4 regions of the Micromonospora sp. NPDC050784 genome follow, and region 3 is predicted to be linked to each of the others. Evidence: riboswitches for the same ligand, from Rfam matches in the RefSeq annotation. Region 3 holds a riboswitch; each other region holds the start of a gene.
The links. Region 3 has a riboswitch for cyclic di-AMP ahead of ACIBD9_RS31270 (NlpC/P60 family protein). Riboswitches for the same ligand answer to the same signal wherever they lie in the genome.
Positions count from the first base shown of each region.

Region 1: another riboswitch for cyclic di-AMP. It lies ahead of ACIBD9_RS10440 (coiled-coil domain-containing protein); the one in region 3 lies ahead of ACIBD9_RS31270 (NlpC/P60 family protein).
Region 2: another riboswitch for cyclic di-AMP. It lies ahead of ACIBD9_RS25855 (C39 family peptidase); the one in region 3 lies ahead of ACIBD9_RS31270 (NlpC/P60 family protein).
Region 4: another riboswitch for cyclic di-AMP. It lies ahead of ACIBD9_RS02650 (coiled-coil domain-containing protein); the one in region 3 lies ahead of ACIBD9_RS31270 (NlpC/P60 family protein).

Region 1 is NZ_JBITGG010000006.1:132,316-134,507, reverse strand. It holds gene ACIBD9_RS10445 (cation diffusion facilitator family transporter) at 1-877, shown strand, start outside; cyclic di-AMP (ydaO/yuaA leader) riboswitch at 1,021-1,152, shown strand; gene ACIBD9_RS10440 (coiled-coil domain-containing protein) at 1,158-2,192, shown strand, end outside.
Region 2 is NZ_JBITGG010000022.1:10,953-13,144, forward strand. It holds gene ACIBD9_RS25850 (alpha/beta fold hydrolase) at 1-85, opposite strand, end outside; gene ACIBD9_RS25855 (C39 family peptidase) at 219-1,061, opposite strand; cyclic di-AMP (ydaO/yuaA leader) riboswitch at 1,295-1,436, opposite strand; gene ACIBD9_RS25860 (hypothetical protein) at 1,721-2,192, opposite strand, start outside.
Region 3 is NZ_JBITGG010000035.1:5,057-7,248, reverse strand. It holds gene dcd (dCTP deaminase) at 1-37, shown strand, start outside; gene ACIBD9_RS31270 (NlpC/P60 family protein) at 111-1,151, opposite strand; cyclic di-AMP (ydaO/yuaA leader) riboswitch at 1,165-1,300, opposite strand; gene ACIBD9_RS31265 (N-acetylmuramoyl-L-alanine amidase) at 1,536-2,192, shown strand, end outside.
Region 4 is NZ_JBITGG010000002.1:47,490-49,681, reverse strand. It holds gene ACIBD9_RS02655 (carbonic anhydrase) at 1-69, shown strand, start outside; gene ACIBD9_RS02650 (coiled-coil domain-containing protein) at 126-1,145, opposite strand; cyclic di-AMP (ydaO/yuaA leader) riboswitch at 1,150-1,280, opposite strand; gene ACIBD9_RS02645 (YibE/F family protein) at 1,447-2,192, opposite strand, start outside.

The sequences.
Region 1 (2,192 bases), on a different contig from region 3:
TGCCGCACACCAGCACCGGGGTCGCCTCTGGGCGGCATTCGGTCTGCTCGCCACCCTGATGGTGGTCGAGGCGGTGGCCGCCCTGCACACCGGCTCGCTCGCCCTGCTCTCCGACGCCGGGCACATGTTCACCGACGTGCTCGGCATCGGGATGGCGCTCGCCGCGATCACGGCGACCCGCCGGGCCACCGGCGACCCGCAGCGCACCTTCGGCCTCTACCGGCTCGAGGTGCTCGCCGCGCTGGCCAACGCCGTCCTGCTCTCCGGCGTCGCGATCTACGTCGTGATCGAGGCGATCCGCCGGTTCGGCGACCCGCACCAGGTCATCGCCGGTCCGATGCTCGCGGTGGCCGTGCTCGGCCTGCTCGCGAACATCGCCGCCTTCGCCCTGCTGCGCGCCGGGGCCCGGGAGAGCATCAACATCCAGGGCGCCTACCTGGAGGTGCTCGGCGACCTGCTCGGCTCGCTCGGCGTCATCGGTGCGGCGCTGCTCATCAGCGTCACCGACTGGTGGTGGGCGGACCCCCTGGTCGCGGTCGCCATCGGCGTGTTCATCCTGCCGCGCACCTGGAGGCTGGCCCGCGCCGCCATCCGCATCCTGGTGCAGGCCGCCCCGGAGCACCTCCAGGTGACCGCCGTGCACGACCGACTGGCCGCGGTCCCCGGTGTCGTCGAGGTGCACGACCTGCACGTCTGGACGCTCACCTCGGGCATGGAGGTGGCCTCCGCGCACCTGACCATGGCACCCGGCGCGGAGGTGGGCGCCGTGCTCACCGCGGCGCGTACGGCCCTGCACGACGACTTCCGCATCGAGCACGCGACGTTGCAGATCGAGCCCGGCGCCGCCTCCGGAGCGTGTGGCTCCATCGAGTGGTGACGGGCCTTTTCGGAGCATTGCTCGACTTTGTGGTAATTTTCCGTGCTGACGCACGCACCGTCCGTCACAATGGCTGCAGCCGCCCCACCGGCACCGGTAGGCTCGGTCCCGGCCTCCACCAGGCGGCGCCCTCCCGGCGCCGGTGGTGGTCGCCGCCTAATCGCCCAGCTGGGCGAACCGGGGAACCATGTTTCTGGGGTGCATCCGCGTCAGCGGTAGGGATCTTCCGTCCCGAACCCGTCAGCTAACCCGGTCGGCGGCTGACGGAAGGACATGCGCAGTGGCACCAGCACGACCACCCGCCGCCCGACTGGCGGCCCTGATCGTCGCGATGTTCGCCCTCGGCGTCGCGCTTCCGGCCGGCACCGCCTCGGCCGCTCCCCCGACCGGCCTGCGGGCCGCCGCACCCGACTCCGACGAGGAGGGCGGCACCCCGACGTTGCGCGCCCAACTCGAGGCGGCCAGCAAGGGCTACCTGGACGCGAAGCGCGCCCTGGACACCTCCGTACAACGGCAACGGCAGCTCGCCACCCAGCTGAAGACCATCGAGGTCGAGATCGACCAGCGCAGCGGCAAGGTCGGCGAGATTGCCGAAGTGGCGTACCGCACCGGCCGGCTCGGCGCGATGTCGGCGCTGCTCAACAGCAACACTCCCGAAGGCTTCATGGACCGGGCCGCCGCGCTCGACGCGGTGGCCGCCAACGAGGACAGGGTGCTGCGCGACCTGCTGAAGAGCAAGGACCAGGCCAACCGCACCCGGGTCGCCCTGGACGGCGAGATCAACGAACAACGCAAGCAGGTCGCGGTGATGGCCAAGCGCAAGGAACAGGCCGAACGGGCCCTGACCGTGGCCACCGCGCCCAAGCCGCAGACCACCGCCGACACCGGCTCCAACCGGGGCACCTCCAGCGCCAACGCGACAGCCGCGCCGCGCAACTCCGACGGCTCCTGGCCCTCCGAGTCGTGCAGCGTCAACGACCCCACGCCGGCCAGCGGCTGCATCACCCCACGTACCCTGCACGCCCTCAACCAGGCCAAGGCCGCGGGCTTCACCCGGTACGTCTCGTGCCACCGCCCCAGCGGCTCCGGTGAACACCCGAAGGGCCGGGCCTGCGATTTCGCGGCACAGAAGGGCGGCTTCGGTGGAGCCGCCACCGGTGGCGACAAGACCTACGGCAACAACCTGGCCGCGTACTTCATCCGCAACGCGGACCGGCTCGCCGTGCTCTACGTGATTTGGTACAAGCAGATCTGGCTGCCCAGCAGCGGGTGGAAGTCGTACAGCGGGGCGCACGGCACCCCGTCGACCGACCAC
Region 2 (2,192 bases), on a different contig from region 3:
ACCACACGTCCCCGGTCGCCCCCATGCCGTGCAGCAGCAGCAGGACCGGCCTACGGCCGGCGTGACCACCCGATGTCTCCACCACGGCCGCAGTCTCCCACGGTTCACGGCCCGGTACGAGAGCCGTCGATGACGGCGTACGACGGACCGCGCGGACAAACGCCGCGGGCGCCGGCCCCTTGTGGGAGACGGCGCCCGCGGCGGTCAGGGTGCCCGGGTCAGGCGGAGTAGCCCCGGCTGGTGATCCAGTTGGCCAGGTCGATGGTGGTGATCCAGTACGACGGGTCGGCCGGGTTCGCCGAGTCGGCGATCCGTACGGTACGACCGTTGTCCTTGTAGCCCACGACGGCGATGTAGTGCCCGCCGCCGTAGGAGTGCCAGCCGCCGTCGGTGTCGGTGGCGTCCCCGACGACGTTGGCCACCACACCCCGGCCGTCGGTGATGGCGTTCACCACGTCGGCCTGGAGGCGGTCCATCTGCGCCGGGCTGGGCGCGCCGGGGAACATCCGGGTCCGGTACGGGGAGCCCTTCACCTCGGCGTTGAGCACCCGGGTGGTGTCCTCGGCCGAGTTCGTGCCCATCTCGGTGGTGCCCAGCTCGGCGCCGAGCTCCTCCTGGGTGCGGTCGATGCCGGCGGCGCTGAGCGCGTTCCGGGTGGCCGCCGGGCCGCAGTTGTAGTAGGTGTTCTGCGCCTCGTAGTCGTAGTCGAGCACCTTGGTCGCCGGGGGCTTCGGGCGCTCCGGCTTCCGGGTCAGGTCCGGGTTGCTGCTGGCCTTGGCGGCGGGGGCGCTGGTGGCCGGGGCGGCCGTGGTCGGCGCGGCGCTGGCCGAGGGGGACGCGTCCCGAGCCTCGCCGCGGGAGGCGGCGACGTCGCTGCGCATCTCGGCGACAGTGGTCGCGGTGCGCTGGCCGGCCGGGGCGTCGTCGGCAGTGGTGAGCAGGGCGCCGGTGGTGGTGGCGATCGCGAGGGCCGCGGCGGAGGCGGCGACGATCTGGTACGGACGCTCGGTGGCGAGGCGGCGGAGCTGACGCTGCAGGGTGTGCTTCACGGGGTCCTCCACGGATCGGGGGGAGAGCGGCACACCGGGGCCGGACCGGTATCCGGGCAGGCGCCAACGCACGGACCGTGGTCCGCGGATGGTGAACCGCTCAGGGGAACGCCCGGCGTGGCCGGGCGGGGAAGGCGATGACCCGGGGGGTCAGCTCACCGTCACTGGACGAGTGAGCGGGGGCACCGCCGCGCCGTGGAGGCGAGGGAACAACCGAGGGGTGGAAAGGTGCTGCACGAGGATGGGACTCCTTCCGACACCGCCTACCGGGTTAGCTGACGGATTCGGGCGGGAAGATCGCCCTACCGCGGGCCGTGGCTCGCGGATTCACCCCGGACTTACTGATGGGTCCCCGGTTCGTTGATCACGATTGAGCGGGTCGATGCGGCGTCGCGTCTTGCGATCGGTTACCGCACCGGACGGGACGACACTACTGGTCGCTCCACGCCCTGCCAAGCCAGGTTCACCTGCGTAAACCCCAATTGGCGCGACAATTTCTGCGCGTATTGCCGATGATGTGACTCGATGGGACAACCGGTTACGGCGACGCCTGCGGGCGACAACCGGACAGGCCGCGAAGAACGCGGCCATAATCGCGGGAACAATGCCGTCGATCGCGCCGACCGTCCGATTTCGCTATTGCGTGACCGGCCTCACATCACGGATCGGGCTCAACCCGCCCGGGCCGGGCGCCACCGTGCCACGACGGCGGGACGCATCGCCCCGGCCACCGTCCGGCGAGCGGGCACCGGGGTCGGGCGCAGCCGGGCTGCCGCCGTGTACGCCTCCTCGGCGAGGGTACGAGCCGACTCGGCGGCCAACTCCGCGTCGCGCCAGGCGGCCCGCTCACGGTCGGCGGCCACCCGGTAGTCGGCCAGCCGCGCATCCCGGACCACCCGGCTGACCAGCACCTCCTGCTCGACCGGGTGCCGCCGGGGATCCCAGCCACGCCGGTGCCCGAACACGTCGCCGAGCTGCGCCATGCTCAGGTCGCCCCGCCAGTACGCCGCCATCGCCGCGCGGTGCAGATAGCGTTCCCGGGCGGCGTACTCGGCGGGGGTGTGCGGGGTCTGCGGGGTGGGCAGCGCCCCGGCGCCCGCGAAACGACGCGCGACGGTGTCCGCCTCGTCGTACCCGATCCAG
Region 3 (2,192 bases):
CGCCTGGCAGCACTGGCGCACCTGGCCCACCCGCTGAGGCCGATCCGCTAGAACCAGGACGACGAGGGCCCGCCGCGACGAATCGCGACGGGCCCTCCGGTCACCCGGGGTCAGCCTGGGCGGCCGTAGCTGTGGATCGGGCCGTCGTCGACCTTCTTCATCTTGACCGGTTGACCGGCCTGCGAGGCGTGCACCACCCAGCCGTCGCCGACGTACATGCCGACGTGGTGGATGTCGCTGTAGTAGAAGACCAGGTCGCCGGGGCGCAGGTCGCCCCTGCTGACGTTCTTCGTGACGCGGCTCTGCGCGGCGGCGTTGTGCGGCAGCGACACGCCGGCCTTCGCCCAGGCGGCCAGCATGAGCCCGGAGCAGTCGTACGAGTTCGGACCCTCGGCACCCCAGACGTAGGGCTTGCCGATCTGCGCGCATGCGAACTTGACCGCGGTGCCCGCGGCGCCACCGGGGTAGCTGCCCGGGCAGGGCGCCGGGCGCAGCGGACCGCCGCCGCCGTTGCCGTACACCTTGAGGCGCAGCTTCTGCAGGCGGTCGATCTCCTCGTTGATCTGCTTCTTCTTCGCCGCCAGCTGAGCTTCGGTGCGGGTCAGCTGGGCCACCATCTCGTCCAGCGGCGCCTTCTGCGCGGCCAGCTGGTCGCGCAGGTCGGCCACCTGGCGTACGTCCTTCTGCTGGTTGTGCGCGAAGCGGTCGAGCATCTCCAGCTGGCCGACCACCTCGCTGGGCGACCGGCTGCCCAGCACCGCGTTGACGGTCGAGACGTTCTCGCCCTTGTAGGCGCGTACGGCCAGGGCGCTTACCTTGTCCATCGCGGCGTCGACCTGGCGCTCCAACGGAGTGATCCGGGCGGCGAGCGCGTCGGCCTGCTTGCGCTTCGCAGCGAGGTCGGTGCGGGTGGCGTTGTGCCGTTCGATGATCGGTTCGAGTTTGTTCCAGTCGGCGTCGATCTGGCGCTCGATCTCGGCGACGGACGGGTCGGCGTGGGCCGCCGTGGCACTGCCGGTCAGGACGACGGCGATGCCGGCCAGCGCGGCGAGTGCGGTGGTGAAGCGGGACCAGCGTGGGCGCGGCACGATCGACGCCGGGCCGGCTGATGCCGACCGCTCGGACGACGGCCGCGGGGCATGGAGTGCCACCGGGGTTCCGTACTCCTTCTTCCTGACCGCCTACCGGGTTAGCTGACGGGTTCGGGCGGGAAGTCGGCGCCCTACCGCAGTGGTTGCGGATTCACCCCGAGGGACCTGGGTCCCCGGTTCGCTCGGAAACGACTCGGCGGTGTCGGTCCGTTACCGCCCGGGCTGGGCGGAGCTGCTGTCGGGCCGACGAATGACCAGAGTAGAGACGCTTGTTACCGATCCGCAACCCGTGCGGCCGTGACACTCCGTACCGATTGGACGAGGCCACTGACCGTGTGTGAAGAATTCTTTCCGCGCGCTTCGATAGATGGAAAGGTATTGACGTGACCTCCCGGGCGGCGCGATGGTGACCTGACCTCACTCCGAGAGAATCTAGGGGGTTCGATGCACCATCCAACCCTGTCGACCGGCTGGCGCGCACTGCTCGCCGCCACCGTGGTCGCCGCCGCGACCACGGTGCCAATCTCCGTCGGCCCGGCCGCCGCCGCACCCACCACCAACCGCCAGCAGCAGTACGCCGCCGCGGCCACCGAGTACGGCGTACCGACCGTGGTGCTGCTCGGCGTCTCCTACCTGGAGTCGCGCTGGGACACCAACGCCGGCACACCGAGCACCAGTGGCGGCTACGGCCCGATGCACCTGACCGACGCTCGGCACGTGGCCGCTCTCCCCGGGGGCGGTCACCACGACGCCGGTGCCGAGGACCCACGCGGCGACGACTCCCGTCCCGCCCGGGTGCCCGCGCCCCGGCCGGTCGAGGCCCCCGCGCCGTCCACCGCCGCGTTGCAGACCGTGGACGCCGCCGCCTCGCTGACCGGCGCCACCCCTGAGGCACTGCGCACCGACGCGGGCCTCAACATCCGGGGTGGGGCCGCGCTGCTGGGCGCGTACCAGAAAGATCTGGGCGCGCCGGTGGGCGCGGACACCGACCCGGCGGCCTGGTACGGCGCGGTGGCACGCTACTCGGGCGCGGACAGCGCCGACGCCGCGGCGGCCTTCGCCGACGAGGTCTTCACCACCGTCGGCGCGGGCGCGTCGCGG
Region 4 (2,192 bases), on a different contig from region 3:
TTCGCGACGCTGGACACCCCGGCCGGATCGTCCGAGTCGACCGACCCGGCCGCGCCTGCCACCGTCTGACGCGACGAGGGCCGCTCCGCGTCACGCGGAACGGCCCTCAACGGTGATCGTGCGGGTCAGAGCAGCGACATGTGGACGTGGTCGGTGTGGTTCGACGGCCCGCTGTACGAACTCCAGCCGGTGGCCGGGAACCAGATCTGCCGGTTCCAGATGACGTAGTAGATGCCGAGCCGGTCGGCGTTACGGATGAGGAACGCGGCGACGTTGTTGCCGTACGTCCGAGTGTCCTCGTTGTGCCACGGGGAGAAGCCGCTCTTCTGCAGCGACCAGTCGCAGGCGCGGCCCTTCGGGTGCTCCCACGGCCCGCCGGGGCGGTAGCAGCCGACGAACCGGTTGAAGCCGGCCCGCTTGACCTCCTTGTACGCGTGCAGCGTGCGCGGCGTGATGCAGCCGGACGTGGTGGGGTCGTTCTCGCTGCACGACTGGGGCTTCCAGTCACCGTCGGCCGTGCGACCCGGGCCGATCTTCGCGACCGGTGAGGTGGCGTCCACCAGGCCGCCGGTGAAGCCCTTTCCACCGACGAGGGAGAGCGCCTTGTCGGCCTCGCTCTTCCGCTTGGCCATCAGGGCGGTCTGCTTCTGCTGCTCCCGGACCTCCGTGTCGAGGGCCAGCTTCGCCTGCTCGGCGCGGGCCTTCACCTCGTTGACCTCGGAGAGCTTCTTCTCGTTGACCATGTTCATCTCGTCGAGCATCCCGGCGCGCCGGACGAACGAGTCGGGAGCTTCGCTCTCCAGCAGCATCGCGACCGCGCCGATCCGGCCGGTCCGGTACGCCTGGGCGGCGATCTGCCCGACCTGCGGAGCCAACGCGTCCAGGTCGGCCTTGGCCCGGTCGACCTCTGCGGCCAACTCGCCCTGCCGCTTCTTTGACTTGTCCAGCTTGGACTTGGCTGCGGAGTAGTCGCGGTTGGCCTGCTCGATGACGTCGTTGAGCAACTTGGGTTCGCCGTCCTCCTCGTGCCCGGACGGTGTGGGGGTCGTCGGGGCGGCGTGGGCCGGGAGGGGCCCGGCGAGCACGGTCAGTGCGGCGATCACGGCCACCACGGGTGTCATCCAGCGGCGTAGGGGTGCCGTCACAATGTTCCCTTCCGTCGACCGCCGACCGGGTTAGCTGACGGGTTCGGGGCGGAAGTGGCCCCTACCGCTGACGCGGATTCACCCCAGGTACCTGGGTCCCCGGCTCGCCGGCTGGCGATTGGGCGGTGGCACCGCAGGCGCCGCTTCGCGCCTTCATCGGTAACCGGCAGCGAGGTTACCCGAGAGTCGACCGGGTGAGCTACGCCTGGATGCCGACCAAAAGCGTCATTTCGCCATAGCGTTGAGTGACCAGTGACGCGGTTCTCAGGGTGGATGCCCGATCTGGTCACGCTGAGGAGTGTCACCATGCCGTATCCGTGCTCCTGTTCGACTCCGGCCACCGGTCGGTGGCCTCGGATGGGGGTGCGGGCCGCGTCCGGTCCGGCTCGTCGGAGCCGGCCTTCCGCGGTGAGCTGAGTGCGGCCAGTGCCTCGGTGCGGTCCGGCTGGGGCCGGGGCGCGGGAGCGTCGGTGGACGGCGTGGCCTCGGTGCGCCCGGCGGCGGTCACCACCGCGGCCAGCCCGGTGGTCAGCGGTACGGCGGCGATCAGACCGAGGGTGGCGACCGCGCTGCGGACGATCTCCTGCGCGAGGAACTCACTGGTGAGGATCTGCCCGATCGGCCGCGAGTCGGCGGTGAGCAGGAGCAGCAGGGGCAGTGACGCGCCCGCGTACGCCAGCACGATGGTGTTGACAGTGGAGGCGATGTGCGCGCGGCCGACCCGGGTGGCCGCCCGGTACAGCTGCAACCGGGTCAGCCCGGGGTTGGCGTTGGCCAGCTCGGTGACGGTGGCCGCCTGGGTGACCGTCACGTCGTCGAGCACCCCGAGCGATCCGATGATGATCCCGGCGAGCAGTAGACCGTGCAGGTCCACGTCGCCCTGGAACATCGACAGGGTGGTGGCGTCTTCGCTGCCGAAGCCGGTGAGGTGGGTCGCGGCCGTGGCGATGGTGGCGAGCACGCCGGTCAGCACCAGGCTGCCCAGGGTGCCGAGCACCGCGACCGAGGTCTGCGCGGTGACCCCGTGCGTCAGATAGAGCACCACGA